3 regions of the Paenibacillus sp. MMS20-IR301 genome follow, and region 3 is predicted to be linked to each of the others. Evidence: riboswitches for the same ligand, from Rfam matches in the RefSeq annotation. Region 3 holds a riboswitch; each other region holds the start of a gene.

Region 1 (5,440 bases), 1.8 Mb from region 3:
CTTCTTCCCCCGTTCGTAAATGACTGTGCACACTAATCCAGCAGCCGCTGCAGCGCAGCCTTGAAATTCTCTGCCGTTCGTGGAGCCGCCTGCCCGGCAGTGAGCCGCTCAGGCAGGCTGTACCACAGATCGGCCAGCAGCGGAAGATCAAGGCCAATGGCCTGCAGCTCCTCCCGCCGGGCAAAAATCTCCTCCGGCGTCCCCGCCGCCCGGCACCTCCCCTGATCCAGGATAATGATCCAGTCTGCCCAGCGGTAAGCCAGATTCATATCATGCGTGGCCATGACCAGGCTTGCACCTTTGGCATGAATAACCTCAAGCCCCTCCAGCATCTGCATCTCCGATAGCGGGTCCAGATAGGAGGTCGGCTCATCAAGCAGAATCAGCTCCGGCTCCATCGCCATTACACCGGCGAGCGCTGTACGCTTTTTCTGCCCCAGGCTGAGCTGGTGAATCGGTTTATCCCTAAGCTCTTCCAGGCTGAGCAGCTTCATAATATTGCGGCAGCGAGCAGCGATCTCAGCCTCATCCATCCCGGCACCCCGCAGCCCGAATGACACATCCTCAAGCGGCGTGCTCAGGATCAGCTGCTGCTCCGGGTCCTGAAAGACAAGTCCTATACTGCGCCGCAGGGCAGCCAGCTCTTTTTTGGAATACGACAGCTCCCTGTCTCCCTGCACAATCCTGCCCTGCTGCGGACGCAGAATGCCTACGGCATGCAGGAAGAGCGTTGATTTGCCGGAGCCGTTGTGGCCAAGCAGTACTGTTTTGCGGCCTTTTGGGAAAGTGACCGTCAGTTCACGCAGCGCAGGCTCCTTAGTGTCCGGATAGCGAAACTCTACTCCTTCAAAAGCCAGACAATATTCCTGGTCCATAGCGCGCCCCTTCCCCTTTATCTGTATTTGGTTCGTTCAACTTCACAATGTCGTATTGTATCCGGTTTGCCGCATACGCTACCCAAGCCGCCACAACCACAGCTGTGCCAGCAGCAGCACGGTTATTCCGGCATACGCCCGGGCAGCATACCGCCGCGGCACAGGGCGTGCAGTATACGGCGGCAGAATAATCTCATCCGTGAATCCGCGGGCCAGCAGTCCCTGGGACAGCCCGTAATACCGGTGCATGGTGTTCCCGAAGAGCGCCCCCGCCATGGCTGCCGTCTCGTGCAGTCTGGCCTTATATCCTCTGCGGCCGCCGCGCAGCCGCCGGGAGAGCATCATCCCGTGTGCCGCATCGCTTAGCAGGAACAGGAAGCGGTACATGATCAGCATCAGCTCCAGCACAATCTGCGGCATCCGCAGCCTGCGGAGCACCTGCAGCAGCTCACTGAACGGCGTGGTGAGCATCAGGAAGAAGAAGCAGCTCATACAGGCTGCGACTCTCGCCAGCAGCAGGCCTGCCCGCTGCAGCCCTGCTGCTGTGACATACACTGGCAGGCCGGTCCCCGGAAGCCGGAATATACCCGGTGCTCCCGCGGCCGGATGGCCGAACTCTACCAGCAGTGCCGGGAGACTCAGGACATAGAACAGCAGCGCCGTACCAAAGAGCAGCCCGTAGGCGCGGACAGGGATTCCGGCATGCAGAATGCACCAGGACATCATCCAGAGCGTAATTACAAGCTGCAGCAGCGGATGGACTGTATAAGCGAGCAGGAACATCAGCGCCGCGAAGAAGCTTTTCCACAGGGGAGACAGCTGCCGCAGCGCATTGTTATACGAAAGAGTGTCAATTCGTCTGATCACTTGGCGTCTTCTGCTTCTGCAGGCCGTGCTTGCCCTTCAGCAGCCCCAGCGAATACCCGATCACTCCGGCTCCGAGCGCCGCCTGCAGGGCGAACAGCATACTTTCTGTCTCACCGGGCAGCTCGGTCAGCGGCTTGAACCAGGGCTCATAGGCCGGATCAATCTCCGTAACGGCCCCTTCGGCGGCATCATCCGCTCCCCCGAACTCACCCTCTACGAACAGCAGCGGCAGGACACAGAGAAGGACGACAACCAGCAGCATCAATCCATTCTTCCATTTATTGTTCATTAGGCGTTGCCTCCGTTCACTTTGCGCTTGAGCAGGGACAGTTCATTCGGGCTGTATGATTTCAGCCAGTTCCACAGGAGCACAGTCAGCAGCCCTTCGCTGATGGCCAGCGGAATTTGCGTGAGCGCAAAGATCCCCCCGAATTTCACGAAAGAAGCCAGAACTCCGCCATCCTCCGCCGGAAAAGCCACCGCAAGCTGGAAGGAGGTTACGACATAGGTCATCAGGTCGGCAATTGCGGCGGCGCAGAACAAAGCCAGCTTTTCACGCTGCGGCTGTCTCATTATTAATTTGTACACTGCATATCCGGCAAAAGGACCCGCTACCGCCATCGAGAAAGCATTCGCCCCGAGCGTCGTAATTCCCCCGTGCGCCAGCAGCAGCGCCTGAAACAACAGAACAACCGAGCCGATAACTCCCATCGGGAGCGGCCCCAGCATTACAGCGCCAAGTCCCGTACCGGTTGGATGGGAGCTGCTTCCGGTGACGGAAGGCATTTTGAGCGCCGAGAGAACGAACGTGAACGCTCCGGCCAGCCCGAGGAGCAGCTTCAGCTCCGGGTTCTCCCTGGTCATTGCTCTGAGCCGGATAATGCCCAGCACGAAAAACGGGATAAACGCCGCCCACCAGAATACCGCCCAGCCTACCGGCAGGAAGCCTTCCATGATGTGCATCGCCCGGGCTGTCCCCGGTTCATTCAGCATAAAATACACTGTAAATCCGGCAACCAGTGCCGCAAAACTCCAAAATCCGCGTTTTTTCATTTGTCAGCCTCCATTTTCTTCAAATCGGTCAAACCAAAAAACTCCCGCCCTTGAGGGTGGGAGTGCATGTACGCAGGTAATGTAGGGTGGCGAATGCCGCAATGAATAGCTGGATGCAATCTTGTATATTAAAGATCCCCTCCGGCTCTGCTGGCAGAACGCCTCTTCTAAATAACCTATCCGTACACCGCTCCTATCCGCGTAGAGTCGTGGTGTGCTTACACAAGGTAGGTCTCCTGGCTTGGAATACCGGCGCTGTGAACTTCGCCTTCCCCGGGTGATGCCCGAGTGACATGATGAAGCCCAGCTCTTCCTTACAGTGGCGGGACCGCTCGGGAGTTGCACCCGATTCCCTGTTACCCCTTGCCGCAGGCGGCAAGAGCACCTTGTATAGTCGCTAATTCACCCTACATCATAGCGGACAGAGCTTAGCCTGTCTGTGATAAAATTGGAGCGGATGGCGGCAGCATGCTCATTCGAGCGGAAAGTTGTTCATTTACTTGTAAGAACGTTGTTTGAGTAATATAATCATTAACTATATAACCTGAACGCGGAGGCAGCACATGAAACTAGATTTAACCGAACAATCCTTGCCCGTATATGAGGCATTATCCAGTGCGGTACGCCTGCAGATGCTGCGCCTGCTGGCCGATAAACCAATGAATGTTAAGGAGCTGGCCGGAGCACTTAAGCTCAGCAGCGCTATTATGACCATGCATGTGCGCAAGCTTGAAGCCGCCGGGCTAGTCCGGAGCCATATGGCTCCGGGCAAGAGCGGGCTGCAGAAGATCTGTACGCTGGCTGCTGACGGGGCCGAGATTATCTTCCCCGGACAGGCACGGGCGCAGCGCCGGAGCTACCGCAAGGAGATTCCCGTAGGCCATTATTCCGATTTCCGGATTGAACCTACCTGCGGCCTGTCCACCACAGAGAAGGTGATCGGCAATTTCGATGATCCGCGGTATTTCTGGGACCAGGAACGCGTGAATGCAGGCATCCTCTGGTTCGGCAAAGGCTTCGTGGAATATAAAATCCCCAACTTCCTGCTCTCCAGCCAGCAGCCGGAAGAGCTGGTCATCACAATGGAGATCGCCTCAGAAGCTCCGTCTATCAATAACAACTGGCCTTCAGATATCTCCTTCACCCTGAACGGCCGGCGGCTCGGCTTCTGGACAAGCCCGGGCGACTACGGCGACAGCCACGGCAAATATACCCCGGCTTGGTGGCCTGCGCTCACCAACCAGTACGGTCTGCTCAAGCAGCTGCGGATTACACCGGCCGGCACCTTCATGGACGGGCAGAAGCTCTCAGAGATCACGCTGGACCAGGTAGGCATCCGCGAGAAACAGTGGACCTTCAGGGTGGCCGTTGAAGAGGATGCAGAGCATATTGGAGGTCTTACCCTGTTTGGCAAAGGCTTCGGCAATTATAACGAGGATCTGGTCTTTGAGCTCTTTTATAATGATGCTGCCGATTCCCCGGGAAATGCCGGCCAGCCGGAATAAATTGCAAACACGCCAAACAGCGGCAGCGGGAGAACTTACCCTCAGGTAGGTTCCCCGCTGCCGCTGTTTCATTTACGGGCAGTATTAAGTTGTATTATCCGACGGCCTTTATTCCGCCACCGGCTGCCACAGGCCGCCGCCCGGAAGCGGACAGCCGCGCGCCTTCAGCCGGGCCACAACCGGAATGATGCAGCCGCAGGCGGTGCAGGTCACCCCGTCCTGCAGCTTGGGGCAAGTTCCGCACAGGGCAATCCGGCCCGCATAAACCTCATCCGAAGCCGTATTATCCGGATTGAACATGGAGGAAGCCAGAATACGGGCAATCTGCGCTTCCGTTACCTTGTATTCCTCCCGGCATCCTTTGCAGGCTGAAGCTGCTGTCATGCTGTTCACCTTCTTCTTATTAGGCTTCCGGTGTAATTTCCAGTACAGTTACCGACATTGGCGGCAATTCTACGGTAAGCGCAGTGCCCTCCAGCTTGAAGGCAGTGAACGGCTGCGGCACTACCGCTTCCGGCTGCTCGAAGGTATTATGGGCATCAATGGATGATCCGGCAAGCACAGTCCCGCTGACGGAAGCCGCCGCTACGGCCAGTCCGCGCAGCTCAAGCGGCAATGTGGCGGAGGTCTCGTGATTCAGATTGCACAGGCTGACATGAATTATACCTTCAGCCGTAATGGAAGCCGAAGCGGATACCTCAGGAATCTCACGGCCTTCATAACTGTACACCGGGCTGTCGATCGTCAGATCCAGGAGCTCGGCATCCTGATGCACCTTATACATGTTGAACACATGATAGGTTGGCGTCAGCACCATTTTCTCCCCTTCGGTCAGAATGACAGCCTGCAGCACGTTGATGGTCTGGGCGATGTTCGCCATCCGGACACGTTCGCTGTGCTTGTGGAAAATATTCAGGGTCAGGCCGGCAACCAGCGCATCCCGGATTGAATTCTGCTGGTAGAGGAAGCCCGGGTTCGTTCCCGGCTCTACATCATACCAGGTGCCCCACTCATCGACGATCAGGCCCACTCTTTTCTCCGGATCATATTTGTCCATAATGGTGCTGTGGCGGGTAACCAGCTCATCCATCCGCAGAGCCTTCTCCAGCGTGCTGAACCATTCATCCGCCGCAAACCCTG
Region 2 (5,440 bases), 620 kb from region 3:
GCCGCAGCCATTTCCCGGGTAACAGCCGCAGAAGGCTTGAATTCACCGCCGGTGCCGCTCATCAGCCCAAGTCCGGTCACAGTGCGCACTGCAGTCAACGCGTATTCACTGATCTGATCCTCATCAGAGAATTTCCCGATTCCGGCAACGGCTGAAGCAGCATCCAGCTTGAATGCTCTCATAATCATTACAGCCATATCCTCACGTGTAACGAGGCCGTCCGGTTTGAACGCCGTAGCTGTCACACCGCTGATCATGCCCAGTTCCTTGGCTTTGTTCACTGCTCCATAATACCACGCATCCGCTTTAACATCACTGAAACTCTGGGCAGATGTTGCCGCAGACGGCTCATTGCCGGTCAATCTCAGCAGCAGCGCTGCAAACTCCGCACGGGTAATATTCTGTTTCGGTGCAAAGACAAGACTGCTCTCACTGATGCCGCCCATAAGCTTGCGGTCATATGCCGTGTATACGGACTCCAATGCCCAAGGCGAGATCGACTTCACATCGGCAAAAGCCGCACGGTCCGCAGCAGCAGAAGCTACAGTAAGCGGCTGTACGTAACGGACAACAGCAGGCGTGTTGTCTTTGAGATACCCGGTAAGGGTAAGGGTGTATTTATTCGCTGCCAGGCCACCGGCAAAAACAGCCGAACCCGCAGCATCCGTAACCGCCGTTTTACCGCCGATGGTCACTTGTACCCCCGCAGCCGGTGAAGTAACCGGATCGGACGTAAAGGTGTCATTGTTCCAGACCCACTGCTTCTGCGTCACTTTTACAGTAATATCTTGTCCTGGCTGCGGCTGCGCAGGGGAGACCGTTACCGATTCTACCACCTGTGTGTTATCTCCGCCGTAATAGACAAGTACCCGGTCGTTCTCGGCAAGTGCGAAATCACCCATCCCCACACTTGGATAGATCCAAGCTCCGCCGCGGGCAACCACATACATCCAGCCGTCATAGCCGCCAAAAGTTCCCGCGCTCACGCCGCCGATCCCCGTCACATAATTACCCGCTTCGTTCACCAGAGCTACGCCCTTCTCCGCTGCCGCCTTCTCCAGCGCATTCAGCACATTCCCTGCATATACAGAAGCCTCTGCCAGTGTTCCATTAGGACCTTCCACATTAACTAATACGTTAACCCGCGGATTCTGCACAGGTGTATTGCTCAGATCGTACAGCTTGCCGCCACTGCTGAACAGGCTGTAAGCAACCAGGGCCTCCAGGGCCTGCTCTGTAGACAGCTGATTGTAGCTGCCGCCGGCAGTATGGGCAAAGCCGCCGCCCGCTGCGCTGAAGCTCAGCAGCTTGCTGACAAGGCTAACGTTACCCTTCGAATACGCTGCTCCTGCAGGGTCAATACCAAACGAAGACAGGCCAATGATTGCCTGTGCTACACTCTCGCTGCTGTCCCCGTATCCGCCGTTCTTGTCCTGCGCTGTTGCAAGCCAGGCTGCAGCACGTTGTCCAGCCGTATTTACTGCCGGATCATTCTTATGACCCGCCAGCACTGCAAGTACCATCGCTGTCATATCCGGATCGCTTGCACCTGTAGTCAGGGTGAAGCCGCCGTCCGTATTCTGCTTGGCCAGAATTTCTGCCAGCAGCTTCGCTGGTGTCCACTTGGCGTTATCAGGCATTGTATACGTTCCGGAATCCAGCGCCAGCAGCACGTAGGCTGCATTATTCAGCGTCTGGCCGGTAATTTTATCGTTATTGTAGAGCTTCTCAATCAGGTTATAGCCGGCAAAATCAGCCGGATTCCCGCCAAGCGCCCTAACGGCCAGCGTAATCCGCGCATAATCCGTAGCTCTGTTGAAGGTCCCCTTAGCCGCAGCTACCTTGCTCTCAAGCGCCTTCAGATAGCTGTCTGGAACCTTATAGCCCGCCTGGGCCAGGCCGATTGCCTGCCAGTCCGATTGAACACCGTTCTTCAGCACAAACTCAGCAGTGGCATAGACCGCTGCAGTTACACTGCTGCCTAGAGCGGATGAGAGCGAGACGTCAGTACTCTTATTTCCGGCAGTTACACCGGCCTGGACATCAACAGCAGCATCATTCGCGGCAAAAGCTTGTCCCGCCGGAGCTACGGCCGCTCCCAGAACTGCAAACAGCATAATTACGATCAGACTCAGCCGTGTCCATTTAGATAATAAATTGTTCTTCATTGCTAACCTCTTTCTTAATATAGAATGGATGAAGCCAGAGCAGCCTCCGCCAGCAGCGCAGGCACAAATTGCATGAAGCTTTTCCGTTCCTGCAGGAACGGTGCATTTCAGCAGAGCCTAAGGATAATTCAAGATGCATGGCACATTCTACCACCCTTAGATCCGCATAAAAACCGCCCTTTGCAGGGCGGCCGGGGAAAGATACAATAACATGCAGCAGGAACGAGGAATGCCTCCTGGCCACATTACTTATATGTGCATCTGTTCCGCATTCTTATCCCCGAAGAATTGAAACAACAACGAAAAAGGCAGGTCTCCTGGCTTATGCCTCATCGCTTCCCCCGCCTTCCCATCCTAGTTCACAGCGACAGTGGCATCCCCGGGAGTTGCTCCGCATTTACAGTGGCGGGACCGCACCGGACTTGCACCGGCCTTCCCTTTTAAGCAGATTATACGCACAGAAGCAGTCTTGCCGCCCATCCCGGACAGCGCTCATTCCTGTTAGAAATCTGCACCTTTTTCCAAAGCTTATTAAATTTTAATAATTACAATCAATCATATCTACTATTCCCCTGTATGTCTATAGACAAGCTAAAAGAGGAAAAAACACTAACTACCCGAGTCAAAAACGAATACAGTCCGGCGGACACTTCCGGTACTTTTGGTACTTCAGACACTTCAGATATTTCTGCTATTTCTGCTACTACTGAGACTTGGGAGACCACTGAGACTTAAGGTACTAAAACGGACACCACAGCCTTTATTCGCCCGTTTTTGTTCCATTTTCCAGGTTTGCGGACACCACAGCCCTTATGCACCACTTTTCGTGTGCTATCTTCACTTTTCTAGCGAAATAACGTCGCTGGTGTCCGTATGGCCAGCATTCAGCTGATTTCCCGCATCTTAACGTCTCTCCTGTCCGTAACGCTAAACTATTTACTTGAAAACCGGTGCGTGAGTGTCTACTTTATGGACTAAGAATCACATTTGCTCATAGCTTGGTGCTTACAATAGCTGGACTTGAGCGGACTAGTGAGCTGCACCAACAAGGGATCTATCCCCCAGCATTTCCTCCAGGATCAGATACTCTTACTCACACAAAAAATCCTGAACAGCATACGCGTCCTCCGCATCGCTTGCTGTTCAGGATTAATATCAGGCCATTACAGATATTCTACTCCGCACCTGCGGTTGGATCTGCAGCAGGTGAAGGCTCAGCGCTCACTTCAGCACCAGGTGTGGCCGTTGCCTCCGGGGAACTGCTTGGAGTACTCTCCAGAGAACCGCCTCCCGCAGGCTGCAGGATCAGCTTGTACTCTCCGGCGGTGATCATATCACCTGCGGCCAGCTTTGCTCCCGGCTCCAGCTGCACCATCACCTCGTAGGCGCGTACAATGGCTGCCGCGCCTGTACTGCCGCCGTTATTCCCTGCGGCCACACCCCCGCCGCCGTCACTCGCGGCTGCCGCATCACTGCCGCCGCCATTCCCGGCGACACCAGCCAGGCAATTGCCCGCAGTTACCACGACCTTGTACGTGGCCGCAGCACCGCTGCCGGAGTCTACGCTGATCTCCGCTGGCTGGAAGGCGTTGCAGTCAGCAGCAGCGGCAAAGCTGAAGATCAGCTTGACGCCCGCATCCTCTCCGCCAGCCGTCCCGCTGCCTTCTGTTCCACCGGCATTCTCCCCGCCAGCCGTCCCGCTGCCTTCTGTTCCACCGGCATTCTCTCCATCGACCGTCCCGCTGCCCTCTGTTCCACCGGCATTCTCTCCATCGACCGTCCCGCTGCCCTCTGTTCCACCGGCGTTCTCCCCGCCAGCCGTCCCGCTGCCTTCTGCTCCGCTGCCGCTAAGCCGCACAGTGACCGGAGCCGTCTGCACAGCTGCCGGAAGCGGACTTGGGCCGGCAGTCGGTGCCGCGGTGCCTGCTCCGTCTTTGTCCATCATGCTGAAGACAATAACGGCAACAATCACAGCAATCCCGAGGAGACTGCCTGAGATCAGGAGTTGAAATCGGCTGCGGCTGATCCACCGCGCCAGCGGTGAAGCCAGCTGGGAACGGGCTTCATTGTAGACACTCTGCATCGCTGGCGTTGCTGCGGATACATAGCTTCTGCGGAAATCCCGGTCCTTGAACGCCTCGCGGTCATTTTTCAGGAAATAGTTCAGCACCGCCCGCCGGTAATTCGGCCATAGCTTCTTATTCGAGATGCTGAACAGCCGGTTATGCTGGGCCCAGGCGAGGAAACGGTAGACCGTCTCTTTGTCCCCGCCGGCCTTACGTGCCACCAGATCCAGCAGCGCATCATAATCGAGCGGTCCGCCCTCCCGTTCACTGCTGTAATAGAAGGCCAGCGGCAGCCGTCCGAACGGCTCGATCGCCCGCGATTCCTTCAGCCAGCGTGCTCCGAGCAGCTGCACATCATCCAGCTCCCGGGGAGTAAGTCCGGCGAATACACCCTCATCCGGCTGCTCCTCCCCGAACCAGCGGTACGCCGCGCGCAGCGCATTGGCTTTGCGCCGGGTGATCGCATCCAGCGGCGGCTGCCAGTCGGCCGTATCCCGGTAGCGCAGGAAAGAGATATCGAGCAGCTGTTCAATTGTCAGCTCCTCGAGGGAGATCCGGTTGATCAGGAAGCGGTCTGCGGCTGCTCCCAGCTCCTCCAGAAGGGATATTGCTTCAAGCGGCACCCCGCTGCCTCTCCGGCGCTCTTTCTCCGCCTTCAGGATTGCTTCATGAACTGCAGCTACGGCAGCAACAGGATCTTTGTCCCGCTGCAGCTTCTCCAGTAAATACTCCTTGACGGCACCATGCACGGAAGCCTGTTGCAGCACCTCCGGGAACAGCCGCCCCAAGTGGATTACCAGCCGGAGCACATCAGCGGTTCCGGCAGCTGCCGCGAGCCGCATCTCCAGATATGGATCAAACAGCGCTTTGCGGAACAGCGTCTGGGGCAGTATTCTTTTGAAGAAATGCTCACTGAACAACTCATCACTTTCGATAATGCCGTAAGCCGCAGCCAGCACATCCTCCCGGCCACCTGACTGGCAGTTCAGCATTCCGTTAATGAAATAATCGATAATCTTGACCCGGTAATTATGACCCGGCAGGACGAAATACTCCTTGAACCGTTCCAGAATCTCCGGCTGCGGAATCCCCTTCTTACGGATCAGATCATATTCGCGGTCAAAACGCTCCAGAAACATATCATTCAGCCGTACCCGGGATTCCAGCGCCCCCTCCGGCTTCAGGTAGGAGAGCAGGCCGCCCAGC
Region 3 (5,440 bases):
AACTGCACGGCAGCAGGAACCGCAATAACCGCCGGCTCTTAAGCAGTGCTCCGGGGCATTGGCGATTCCATCCTTGGAACGCGTAAAGAAGTCGCAATAACGACCGAAACCCCCACTTTACTTAACTAAAGGTTAGAAGAATGTTAGAAGACGGCCGGTTTAATAAAAAACGACGCGGCCCCGAAACCCCGGAAACCGCGCCACTATCGAATTTGCAAACATGCTGGTGAAGGGAATTGAACCCCCGGCCTACGCATTACGAGTGCGTTGCTCTACCCCTGAGCTACACCAGCTTAAAGGGATGCTTACTCTGCCAAACAAAAAATATTATAACTCTTCCGGCAGAAAACGCAACCCCTTTCCGTCTATAACCTCTTATGTTGCTTAAGCCCTATGCAAGTCCCAGTCTGCGGAAGTAGTCCAGTGCCTGCTTGGCACTTTCCAGCGAAGATACCGCATAGACCTCCTGTTCGACAATATAGTACAGAATTCCGCTTTCCTCCGCTGCATCAAAAACGCTTTGGAAATCTACCGCCCCTTGTCCAAGGTCCGTTTCTTCATGATCTGCCCCGAAATCCTTAATGTGAACCAGCGGCACACGGCCCGCATAGCGGGTGACATAGTCAACCGGCCGGGCCCCGCCCCGGTATACCCAGCCCAGATCAAATTCTGCAAGCATATGCTCTCCCGGAATCTGCTCCAGCCAGATATCGATGATCGCCTTGCCGTCCACTTGCTGGAATTCATAGGCATGGTTATGGTAGCCGTATTTCATGCCAGCCGCCCGTACCATCGCAGACGCCTTCTCCAGAAACGGAACTACCGCTGCTACATCCTCGGCAGACGGATTCTCCGGCAAGGGTGCCGCCGGGGTAATTATATATTGAAGTCCAAGCTCTGCCGCATATTCAATCTCTTGGGATAATGCTTTCTCCATGTTGTCCAGGCTGCTGAAATCCAGGCCCACATGCGCCGAGGGCGCCTTAAGCCCCAGCTTGTCCAGCGTACGGCGAAGCTCCCCGGCAGGCACGCCGAAGTATCCGGCAAATTCCACTGCCCCGTATCCCATTTCGGCAACCTTAGCCAGTGTGCCCAGGAAATCCTGCTCACTCTGGTCACGCAGCGTGTACATCTGAATACCTACTTGCGGTGATTCTCCTGCCATGTAACAATCAGCTCCTTAGCGGTTATTTAATCATACCTTGTCATTCCCTACTGCAATACAGGCAGCAGCATTATTCCCCCAGCAGCTTACGTTCAACGGACTCCAGCTTGCTGCGGCTTGTCGAGGGCTTGTCCCGCCGGTCATCAATTTTGAGTGAAGTCGAAACTCTCAGTGCCCCTGCTGTAAACGGCGACTCATGCAGCGCTTCCACAGCCGCCAGAATCCGCGCAACCGGCCCCTCAATAATCGTCCCCATGGAGGTAAGCTCATAGGTGATTCCCTCCACCGTCTGCAGCACACGCTGCATTTCAGCCACATAGCCGCTGAGACTGGTGCTGCCGGTGCCGACCGGTATAACGGTTACTTCGCCAATTGCCATTTTGTAATCCCTCCCCGGAATATTGTGCACAGCCTGCCCTTTCCTCTCCATTGTAACCCTTCTCATGCCCGCCTACAAACAGCCTGCCGCTTCTTTTTCCAGCCCTGTTTCTGTGGGATTATCCCTGAAATTCTCATTTTCTCCTGAAGCTATTACTATATCCCTAAAATAGTTTCACGAGGGACATGCGTACTATATTTATGGAGTCTTTGTGGCAGCTTTTGGGACAATTTATGACTCATTGAAGACAAAATTTGCAGTCAGACTGTGGATTACCTGTGGACTAACTGTGGATCAGCTGTGAGTAAAACCCGGGAAGCCGCTCCACGCCTGGATTTCCAAAAAAATGTTTACAAACACAATATATTGAGTTACTTTTATTTAACAACAACAAAATATAGTAGAAACAGGTGTTTCACTCATCTAGTAGAGTTGAAGCTTAATAGGGAAACGCGGTGCAAATCCGCTGCGGTCCCGCCACTGTAACCGGACGCTCCAAGGCCTAAGCGGCCTTAAGGGCAGCAGCCTCCGGCAAGACGCCACTAAGAGGCCAGCAGCCTCCCGGGAAGGCGCCGGAGGGTACACGGCAAGCCAGGAGACCTGCCTGTTTCTGTGACACCGACAGACTCCTGCGAGGAACAGGTGAGGTGTCCGTATGCGGCCTGCAAGAGCAGAGCTAGCCTTTCCGTTATTCGGGCCAAAGGCTGCCGATACCTGAGGACAATTATATATTGCTCTCAGGTATCGGCCTTCTGCGGAATGTACTGGAACGGGTTCTACACACCACTGGGCATAATTCTGATACCCGTTTGTATATTCCACTTAGACTACCGGCAGCTGCCCTTTATGCGGGCAGCTGCACTGCGCATCCGGGCATTTCCCGCCTTCCTGGCCGGAGATGCCTTTTTACTGATGTCTTGAAGCATTGCCTTCAAGTTTACAATACTGAGAGGAGAGAGCTATACATGACGCTGCTGGAGAAACGATATAACGGAGGACAAGCTGCACAGGAGGTTCTTCTGGAAGAAGTAATTCATTTGGGTAAGGATATTATCGACAGCCGGGATCTGGATTTGCTGCGTGAGAACGCCAACTTGAACGGGGAGAGCTTCTCCGGCAAGATGAGCAAATTCGGCAGTGAGTATTCCAAATGGTACGCCCGGAATTTCACTATGCCGCCACAGCTCGTTCAAGCGACGCTCGATAATGTCGTATATGTTCACGATCTGGATCAATACGCCATCGGAACAACCAACTGTATCTTCATTCCGTTTGAGCGTCTTCTCCGCGAAGGCTTCAACACCGGCAACGGCAGCGTACGCCCTCCTAACTCAATCATGACGGCAATGTCGCTGGTGGCGATTATTTTCCAGTCCCAGCAGAATGCCCAGTACGGCGGTGTATCCGCGAACAAGCTGGATTACGATCTGGCTCCCTATGTGACCAAATCCTTCGCCAAGCTGTTCCGCAAGGGCCTCGAGTATTTCGAGGAAGGTACCGCAGGCGAGCAGCTCGGTGAGATTACGATGAGCCGTACCGATCTGGAAGAGCAGTATCCGCGCGCCTTCCGTTTCGCTCTGAAAGAGACCGAAAGCGAAACACTGCAGGCAGCCGAGAGCATGGTACATAACCTCAATACAATGTCCAGCCGTTCAGGCGGCCAGATTCCTTTTACCAGCATCAACTATGGTACATGCACCTCACCTGAGGGCCAGCTCGTCATCAGCTCACTCCTGACAGCCACTATGAACGGACTGGGCAGCGGGGAGACACCGGTGTTCCCGATCCAGATTTTCAAATGCAAGCAAGGGGTTAACCAGCAGCCGGGCGATCCTAACTATGAGCTGTTCCTGAAGGCCGCCGAGTGCTCTGCACGCAGATTATATCCGAACTTCGCCAACCTGGATGCTCCGCTGAATATGCAGTATTATGATCCGGAGAATCCGGACACCGAGTTTGCTACGATGGGCTGCCGGACACGGGTGCTCGGCGACCGCTTCGGACGCAATCACTGCTCCGGTAAAGGCAACCTTTCGTTCAACACGCTCAATCTTGTACGTCTCGGACTTGCCTACGGTACAATAACCGGCCGCCGCCTGGCTGCCGACGAGGCCGGCTTCTTCGAAGACCTGAACTATTACATGGATGTTGCACTGGACGGGCTGCTTCACCGGTTCCGTATCCAGGCTGCCCAAAAGGCCAAAGCCTCTGACTTCATGATGCGTGAAGGGGTCTGGGAAGGCGGAGAGCAGCTCGCACCTGACGAAAGCGTCGGCGAACTGCTGAAGCACGGCAGCCTGTCGATCGGCTTCATCGGGATGGCAGAATGCATGAAGGCTATGTACGGCAAGCATCACGGCGAAGATATGGAGATCCACGCCAAAGCTGTAGCCATTGTCCGCCATATGCGTGAATATTGCGACCGGAAGAGCGAAGAGCTGGATCTCAACATTACACTGTTCGCGACTCCTGCCGAAGGACTCTCCGGCAAGTTCACTAAGGTGGACCGCAAAGTACTCGGCTCCATTCCGGGAGTAACAGACCGTGAGTACTATACGAATTCCTTCCACATTCCCGTCTACTACGACCTGAGTGCAGCTAAGAAAATCAGCCTCGAGGCTCCTTTTCATGAGTATTGCAATGCCGGAGCAATCTCTTATGTCGAGCTGAACGGAAATGCCCGCAGCAACCCTGCCGCCTTCGTCAAAATCATCAAATATGCGCTGGAGCAGGAAATCAGCTATTTCAGCATCAACCATCCGATCGACCGCTGCTCGGGCTGCGGCTATGAAGGGGTAATCGGTACGAACTGCCCGTCCTGCAACGCCCATGAGGATACAACCCATATCCGGCGGCTGCGCCGGGTAACCGGCTATTTGACCGGCGATTACCAGACCCGCTTCAACGCCGCCAAGCAAGCCGAAGTACGGGACCGCGTTAAGCATCTATGAATATATGCGGCTATTACCCGGAGTCCATTAACGAAGGAGAGGGCCTGCGGGCCGTCCTCTTCTTCAGCGGCTGCCGCCACCGTTGTCCCGGGTGCTTCAATCCGAAGACCTGGAACTTCAATTACGGTGAGCTGTTCACACCGCAGCGCAGGCAGGAGATCATAAGCGAAATCGCCGGCAATCCGCTGCTGGACGGCCTGACGCTTGCGGGCGGGGACCCGTTCTTCTCAGCAGAGGCGGCTGCAGAATTCATTCACGAGCTGCGCGCCGAGCTGCCGGATTTCCCGGTCTGGATCTACACCGGGTACACGTATGAGGAGCTTACAGCTTCCCCCGGCTCACCGGAATGGGAGCTGCTGGCGCTTTGCCAGGTCGTGATCGACGGGCGGTTCGTCGAAGAGCTCAAAGATACGACACTCCCCTACCGGGGCAGCAGCAATCAGCGCATTATAGATATTCCGGCTAGTCTGGCAGGAGATACAATTGTACTATGGGAGCCTATCCTTAGCTTTCAAGGGGTGTAAAGCTATCTATCTGTTAAAAAAGGGCACTAACCTTCCGCAGCGCGGTGGTTTAGTGCCCTTTGGTATGCTAATTTTCCAGATACCGCGCTTCTGCTCCTACGCCTGTTCTCCTGCTTTGCGGGCTGCCTTATGCGCCGTCTCATCCGCCAGCTCTTCCAGCACGCTGTTCAGACGCAGCTTCAGCTCGTCGGCCAGCTCCACTACCCCCTGGTCGTTCCGCACGGCCTGGGAGTCCACGGCGAAGACGCCGCCCAGGATATGACGGGCGCCCAGCACCGACAGCACCGGCTTCAGCGCATAGTCGATCGAGAGCAGATGCGCCAGGCTTCCGCCCATGAAGAGCGGGAGGACGATTTTGCCGGCCAGCCCTTTTTGCGGGATCAGATCCAGGAAGGTCTTAAGCACACCTGTAAAGGAGGCT

Evidence for each region. A riboswitch is a leader RNA that binds a small molecule or an ion and turns the genes downstream of it on or off. The one in region 3 is predicted to bind cobalamin.
Region 1: another riboswitch for cobalamin. It lies ahead of LOS79_RS15290 (energy-coupling factor ABC transporter permease); the one in region 3 lies ahead of LOS79_RS22610 (anaerobic ribonucleoside triphosphate reductase).
Region 2: another riboswitch for cobalamin. It lies ahead of LOS79_RS20100 (S-layer homology domain-containing protein); the one in region 3 lies ahead of LOS79_RS22610 (anaerobic ribonucleoside triphosphate reductase).

What each region holds. Positions count from the first base shown of each region.
Region 1 covers NZ_CP135275.1:3,513,321-3,518,760, forward strand. Annotated here, with positions in the region: gene LOS79_RS15275 (energy-coupling factor ABC transporter ATP-binding protein) at 33-875, opposite strand; gene cbiQ (cobalt ECF transporter T component CbiQ) at 954-1,742, opposite strand; gene LOS79_RS15285 (energy-coupling factor ABC transporter substrate-binding protein) at 1,726-2,031, opposite strand; gene LOS79_RS15290 (energy-coupling factor ABC transporter permease) at 2,031-2,795, opposite strand; cobalamin riboswitch at 3,004-3,199, opposite strand; gene LOS79_RS15295 (ArsR/SmtB family transcription factor) at 3,359-4,300, shown strand; gene LOS79_RS15300 (DUF6171 family protein) at 4,409-4,684, opposite strand; gene LOS79_RS15305 (alpha-N-arabinofuranosidase) at 4,704-5,440, opposite strand, start outside.
Region 2 covers NZ_CP135275.1:4,672,219-4,677,658, forward strand. Annotated here, with positions in the region: gene LOS79_RS20100 (S-layer homology domain-containing protein) at 1-2,168, opposite strand, end outside; cobalamin riboswitch at 2,458-2,663, opposite strand; gene LOS79_RS20105 (GAP1-N2 domain-containing protein) at 3,343-5,440, opposite strand, start outside.
Region 3 covers NZ_CP135275.1:5,292,422-5,297,861, forward strand. Annotated here, with positions in the region: gene LOS79_RS22590 (hypothetical protein) at 1-8, opposite strand, end outside; tRNA gene LOS79_RS22595 (tRNA-Thr) at 222-293, opposite strand; gene LOS79_RS22600 (sugar phosphate isomerase/epimerase family protein) at 392-1,165, opposite strand; gene LOS79_RS22605 (MTH1187 family thiamine-binding protein) at 1,236-1,544, opposite strand; cobalamin riboswitch at 1,936-2,167, shown strand; gene LOS79_RS22610 (anaerobic ribonucleoside triphosphate reductase) at 2,510-4,495, shown strand; gene nrdG (anaerobic ribonucleoside-triphosphate reductase activating protein) at 4,492-5,019, shown strand; gene ssuE (NADPH-dependent FMN reductase) at 5,116-5,440, opposite strand, start outside.